DNA from 2 places in the Devosia sp. XK-2 genome. Region 2 is predicted to be linked to the other one. Evidence: riboswitches for the same ligand, from Rfam matches in the RefSeq annotation. Region 2 holds a riboswitch; the other holds the start of a gene.
What was found. Region 2 has a riboswitch for cobalamin ahead of V8Z65_RS03355 (CbtB domain-containing protein). Riboswitches for the same ligand answer to the same signal wherever they lie in the genome.

Region 1 (3,382 bases), 480 kb from region 2:
CCGATGTCGTTGGGATAGTTGAACGTGCCGAAGGCTTCGAGCAGTTCCATGTCCGAGCGCGAGGTTTCAATCGAGATCACGTCGGCATCCATCTCGGCGATGGCAGGCATGATGTCGTTGAACTCGGCATAGCACATATGGGTGTGGATCTGCGTGTCGTCGGCCACGCCCGAAGCCGAAAGGCGGAAGCAATCCACGGCCCAGCGGAGATAAGCGTTCCAATCGGCCCGGCGCAGCGGCAGGCCTTCGCGCAGCGCCGGTTCGTCGATCTGGATGATGCCGATGCCCGCCTTTTCGAGGTCCAGCACCTCGTCTCGGATGGCGAGGCCAATCTGGCGACAGGTTTCCGATCGGGGCTGATCGACGCGCACAAAGCTCCATTGCAGGATGGTGACCGGTCCGGTCAGCATGCCTTTCATATGCCTATCGGTCAGTGAAGCAGCAAAGGCCGACCAGCGGACTGTCATCGGTGCGGGGCGCGAAACATCACCGTAGATGAGTGGCGGCTTGACGCAGCGCGACCCATAGGATTGCACCCAACCGTTTTTGGTGAAGGCGAAGCCATCGAGCTGTTCGCCGAAATATTCCACCATGTCATTGCGCTCGAATTCGCCATGCACCAGCACATCGAGTCCCAGAGCCTCCTGAATGCGAACGGCTCTTTCGGTTTCCTGTTCCAGGAAGCTGTCATAGCCGGCTTGGTCGAGCTGCCCTTTCTTGAAGGCGGCACGCGCCTGGCGCACCTCGCCCGTTTGCGGGAAGGAACCGATGGTGGTGGTCGGATAGGCCGGCAGATCGAACCGGGCCTTTTGCCGGTCGCGGCGGACGGCGAAGGGCGAAGCGCGCTCGAGCGGGATCGCCTCGGCGGCGCGCGCCTTGAGGGCGGGCTTATGAATGCGCGGCGAGGCCCTGTGCGCCGCAACGGCCACGGCGCTGGCTTCGAAGGTGGCTTTGGCCGCGCCCCTGCCCCGCTTCTGGGCCAGGGTGAGCGCGGAGACCTCTTCGAGTTTCTGCCGGGCAAAGGCCAGCCAGCTTTTCAATTCCGCGTCCAGCGCCGTTTCCGCCTCAAGATCGACCGGGCTATGTAGCAAAGAACAGGAGGGCGCGACTTCGAGCCGGTCCGGACCGACATGGTCCCAGGCCTTGCTGACCAAGGCAAAGGCCGCGTCGAGATCGGTGCGCCAGATGTTGCGACCATCGACCACGCCGATGGAGAGTGTCCTGTCCGCAGGCAAGGTTTCCAACACGCCATCGAGCTGGCCCGGCGCACGTACCAGATCGATATGGAGCCCCGCCACCGGCAGATTGGCCGCCAGTTCGGTATTGTCGCGCAGATCGCCGAAATAGGTGGTCAGCAGGATTTTGGGACCGGCTTTGCCGAGCCGGGCATAGGCTGTTTCGAAGGCGGCCTTCTGCCTGTCGCTGAGGTCGAGCACCAGCGCCGGTTCATCCACCTGCACCCAGTCTGCCCCTTCTGCCGCGAGTTGGGCCAATAGCGCCTCATAGACCGGCAGCAGTGGCTCGAGCCGGTCGAGCGGATCGAACCCGCCATCCTTGGCTTTGGCGAGGCTGAGGAATGTCACCGGCCCGAGGATCACCGGCCGTGTCTTTATCCCCAAGGCCTTCGCCTCGCGGAACTGGTCGAGCGGCTTGCTGGCGTCGAGTGCAAAGCGCTGATCGCGATAAAGTTCGGGGACGATGAAGTGATAATTGGTGTCGAACCATTTGGTCATCTCCATGGCCGGCGCCGCATCGGTGCCGCGGGCCATGGCGAAATAGCGGGTGTCGGCATCGGCAATTGTGGCGAAGCGCGGCGGGATAGCGCCGACCAGCACCGCTGTATCAAGCACATGGTCGTAGAGCGAAAAGTCGTTGGAGGGGATCACCTCGATCCCGGCCTCGTGCTGCAGGCCCCAGTGGCGGGCGCGGAGCTGGGCCGCGGTCGCGTGGAGCGCGGCAGCACCGCTCTCTCCCTTCCAGAAGGCTTCGAGGGCCTTTTTGAGTTCGCGATGAAGGCCGATGCGGGGAAAGCCGAGATTGGCTGAGCGGGTCATGGAAAATTCCGTTTGCGAATAGGCGCTCGGGATCGCCCGTCGACAAGACGGTGCGGCCGGACGCGTGGCGAAAAAAGACAGGCCCGGCGCTGGCGTCAGCGCGGGCGGATCAGGGCTGGGTTGGGGTCAAAAAAGACCGCTTAGCAGCGTCGCATTCGGAAGTGGTGACGGATCGTCATGGTCGTGTCCTCCGGCCGATCCACCCGATCGGCTGACAATGGATATTCACGCCCATGGTAGGTCTCCTGGCTCGCGGATCGAGCCGGGCATTCCCCTTCCCGGCCGGGATGGGCCAGTGGGACAATGAACACCCGTCTCCGCCAACAGTTGCGGGGGCAGCTCCGGACTTGGGGTTTTGCGCCCCGCACCGGCATTCCCTGTTATCCCCTCGCGGGGACCATGGACCTGTGCAGGATGGCGGAGGGGGGATGGCGTGTCAACAGGGATATAAAGATTTCTTTATATCCTGGTTCGATGTTTATCGTCACGTTCCCTCGTCAGCCCTCGCCCCTTGAGGGAAAGGGACAGGATTTCTGCGTTCAGCAGAAATCCAGGGTGAGGGGTTCTCTCCGAGCTATCGATGCCGGCCACTATGTCGTGGGCCCCTCATCCGCCTTTCGGGCACCTTCTCCCCTTGAGGGAGAAGGAAATTCGGGAGCCCGGGAGCCAACAAAAAAGGGCGCCTCGCGGCGCCCTTTGCGGAATCTTCTCAGGCTGATGCCTCCGCCGCCGCTACTGCAGGGGGAACCCGGGCAGGAAACTCGTAGATAAACTTGAGGAGCATCTCGGCGAATGTGATTAGTTCTTCCGCGTCACCCTTGCCCATGGGCGAAATCTCGTGGGTGGCCTCGTTTCCTTTCTTGCGAATGTGATCGACCCAGGCCCTGCCATTCGGCGGCACATAGTGGTTGTCCGCAAGGTACTGCACATATGACACAAATGGCTGACCTTCTTTGGCGCCGTTGGTCACTGCGATGTTCATTAACAGCTTCCTGCAGGCTAGGACCGCCGCAGTATATGCAGACACGCTGCTACATCGCCGCGCTTCGTCGTAAAGATCGTGCAGAAGCGGCGGCACATTTTGCACCGGTCTACCCGGAGATAAACCCGGCGTCGGAACATTACCATGAAGAAACGTCGGCTTGAAGCAATGAGGGCAAACAAGAATCTTCGCTATGTTTCCTTCGATCTTTTGCCCACTTTGATAGCCCCGATCAGTAGCAACTGTGTTGTTACAATAGCCACACACGTATGCAATTGAGCTAAGTATGCCGATGTTACTCCATGCCGTCTGGCTCATCTGGCGCTCCTAGACGCGATTGCCTCAA
Region 2 (3,382 bases):
CGATCAATTGCGCGCCAGGGTCAAGGAATTGGGCGCCACCTGCGTTTTCGCCGAACCCAATTTCGAGCCGGCCATTGTCGCCACCATCATCGAAGGCACCGGGGCCAAATCCGCCACGCTCGATCCCGAGGGCGCCGCCCTCACTGAAGGGCCGAACCTTTATCCCGAGCTTTTGCGTGGCCTGGCGGCCAGCATTGCCGATTGCCTGGGCTGATATCCCTGTTGCCTCTCTCCCCTTGCGGGAGAGGGGCCTATTTCAAAGGGCCCTTGAAGATGAAAAAGGCGCCCAACGCGATCAGCGCAAAGCCGATGCCGTGGTTCCAGGTGAATTTCTCTCCCAGATAGAACACCGCGAACAAGACGAAGACCGTCAGGGAAATGACCTCCTGAATGGTCTTGAGCTCCGCCCCCGAATAGGTCCCATAGCCGATCCGGTTGGCCGGCACCGCCAGCCAATATTCAAAAAAGGCGATGCCCCAGCTCACCAGCACCACCATCCACAGCGTGGCGCCGGGAAATTTGAGATGCCCATACCAGGCAAAGGTCATGAACAGGTTCGAGGCAATCAGCAGCCCGATAGGGGCCAGCGTGGCAAGGTTGAAACCCAATTATGCACCTGAGGGAAAACCGAATCGCCCCCGGTCCGGGGCTGTCTCGCTTATCTCCTCCTCCGCCGTCCCGCTGGCAAGCGCCGCCGCGCAAACCTGCCCTGCATTCGCTCTTTAGCGCGACGAGCCGGTCACCTGCTCGAGCGAGAAGATCTCATCGCTCACATCGTCGATTTTCTTGCGCACCAGCGCCTGCGCATCATAGAGCCCGCGATTGTAGAAATAGGCCCCCATCTTCTCGGCAAAGAACTGCATCAGCATTTCGGCCGGAATGGCGCCGATTGACTGGTCCAGCTCCTCGCGGAAATAGTCCTGGATATCGGCTACAATCGCCTTGGTTTCCTCGCGGCTGAACGTAATCGGCTTCATGGCTGGCTCCTCTCTTCAGCGCCCGTTCATAGACCGAGTCGCCTCTTGTTCCCCAGTTTGCTTCGCGCCACTCTGGCGCCGTCTGAGGAGATCACGCCATGCCCGTTCGCCCCTGCCTCGTTGCACTGCTCTTGCTGCCCCTGCCTGCCGCCGCAGCCGAAATCGCCTGTGAGGGCGCCTTTGCCATCGATACGTCCGAGGCTAGGCTGATCGAGATTTATGGCGCTGAAAATGTCTGGACCGGCATGGTTCCTGGCCCTGAAGGCACCGAAATGCTCGCCACCGAGGTCTTCCGCGACAATCCCAAGCGCCGCCTGCAATTTGTCTGGTGGAACGAGGAAGACCGCACCGATCTCAGCTTTGCCGAACTGCCGCCAAAGCTGGCCGGGCCCGGTGGCGTGCGCGCCGGCATGAGCGTGGCCGAAGTCCGGGCCATCAATGGCGAGCCCTTCACCATGAGCGGCTTCGGCTGGGATTATGGCGGCCATGCCGGGTTTCAGAGCGGGGCCCTGGCCGACCTGCCCGGCGGCTGCATTCTCTCCCTGACATTCAGCCCCGATAGCTATCCCCAGGGCGTCGATATCGATGCCATCACGGGCGATCGCGAGGTCAGTTCCGACAATCCACTGCTGGAAACGGTCAATGCGCGGGTCGATTTCGTCGCCATTGGCTATCCCCATCCCGACTTCCGCGATTGACCCCAAACCCTCCCCGGCGTAGGTCTTGATCCGTGACGGTTCCCCGCGCCCGAAAAGGCAAGGGGATTAATAGGGAACACGGTGTGGCGTACCCATCAGGGGCCAATTCCGTGGCTGCCCCCGCAACTGTAAGCGGTGGGCGCCCTCCAATGCCACTCGGCATTCAATATGCCGGGGAAGGCGGGGGCGCTGTATTCACCGTGAGCCAGGAGACCTGCCTTCACCCTGATAGTTCAGGAAAACCGGGCAATTTCGCCCTGTCATATTCCGTGCACGGAGGGTGCCACATGAATAATTCCGCCGTTTCGACCGGTCTGGTCTCTCTTTCCCTGTCCCAGCGTCTCATTGCTGGTGGTCTTGCCCTCATGCTGGGTCTGACCCTGCTCGTGGGCACCGGCTTTGCTGGTGATTATCGCCTGCACAATGGCGCGCACGACACCCGCCACGCCATGGGCTTCCCCTGCCACTAAGGCAGGCCATCGCGCCTGTTGGATGCCGCCCGGCTTCTGCACGCGCGACAGCAAAAGAATCAGGGAATAAAAATGTTTCGCAATCTGTTTTTCGCTGCGCTGGTCGCAGCCCTTTGTGCTGGCCTGATCACGGCGGCGCTCCAGCATTTCCGCGTCACCCCGCTGATCCTCCATGCCGAAACCTTCGAGGGAGAAGGCGGCCACAGCCATGGCGCGGGCACGCCGGCGCATAGCCATGACGAGGCCATAGTGCCTACAGAAGAGGCCGAAGAATGGGTCCCGCAGGATGGTTTCGAGCGCACTGCTTATACCACCCTCGCCACCGTTCTGGCCGCTGCCGGCTTCGCCTTGATCATTGGCGCCGTCTCCATGTTCGCCGGGATTCCCATCACCTTCGCCAATGGCCTGCTCTGGGGCTTTGCCGGTTTCGTCACCTTCTCTTTGGCCCCCGCCTATGGCCTCGCACCCGAACTGCCCGGCATGCCCGCGGCCGATCTGGGCGCCCGCCAGGTCTGGTGGGCCGGCACGGTGCTGGCCACCGGGGCGGCCTGCCTGGTTCTGGCCAAAACCCGGACCGCCTGGGCTATCGCCCTGGCAGTCGCGCTTGTCGCCGCGCCCCATATCATCGGCGCGCCCGCCGCGCCCGATGAACCCAGCGCCGTTCCCGCCCATCTGGCCACCGAATTTGCTGCCGTCACTCTGGGCACATCCATGGTCTTCTGGCTTCTTCTCGGCATGGTCTTCGGCAAGCTCAACGACTGGCTGACCATGTCCGAAACAACCGCCGCAAAGGGAGCCACCGCATGAGCGCCAAAATCCCCACCACCGTCATCACCGGCTTTCTCGGCGCCGGCAAGACCACGCTGGTCCGCCACATGCTGGCGCACGCTCCCAAGGGCAAGCGCATAGCGCTTATCATCAATGAATTTGGCGATCTGGGCGTCGACAAGGACATTCTGGCCGGTTGCGGCGACGAAACCTGCCGCGAAGAGGATATGGTCGAGCTGTCCAATGGCTGCATTTGCTGCACCGTGGCCGATGAATTCATCCCCACCATGCAGGCTTTGCTCGCCCGCGACGAAAAGTTTGATCACATCGTCATCGAAACCTCTGGCCTGGCCCTGCCGCAGCCGCTCATCCGCGCCTTCAACTGGCCCGAAATCAAGGCCCAGGTTACCATTGACGGCGTCGTCACCGTCGCCGACGCCGCCGCTTTGGCCGAGGGTCGCTTTGCTAG

Region 1: it holds a riboswitch for cobalamin, as region 2 does, so the genes downstream of both, metE (5-methyltetrahydropteroyltriglutamate--homocysteine S-methyltransferase) here and V8Z65_RS03355 (CbtB domain-containing protein) in region 2, are expected to answer to the same signal.

Annotation. Positions count from the first base shown of each region.
Region 1 covers NZ_CP146608.1:1,165,656-1,169,037, reverse strand. Annotated here, with positions in the region: gene metE (5-methyltetrahydropteroyltriglutamate--homocysteine S-methyltransferase) at 1-2,054, opposite strand, end outside; cobalamin riboswitch at 2,272-2,471, opposite strand; gene V8Z65_RS05595 (DUF4145 domain-containing protein) at 2,764-3,354, opposite strand; gene nrdF (class 1b ribonucleoside-diphosphate reductase subunit beta) at 3,379-3,382, opposite strand, start outside.
Region 2 covers NZ_CP146608.1:685,704-689,085, forward strand. Annotated here, with positions in the region: gene V8Z65_RS03335 (zinc ABC transporter substrate-binding protein) at 1-214, shown strand, start outside; gene V8Z65_RS03340 (DMT family protein) at 252-608, opposite strand; gene V8Z65_RS03345 (DUF2164 domain-containing protein) at 723-977, opposite strand; gene V8Z65_RS03350 (hypothetical protein) at 1,076-1,675, shown strand; cobalamin riboswitch at 1,695-1,912, shown strand; gene V8Z65_RS03355 (CbtB domain-containing protein) at 1,963-2,145, shown strand; gene V8Z65_RS03360 (CbtA family protein) at 2,218-2,952, shown strand; gene cobW (cobalamin biosynthesis protein CobW) at 2,949-3,382, shown strand, end outside.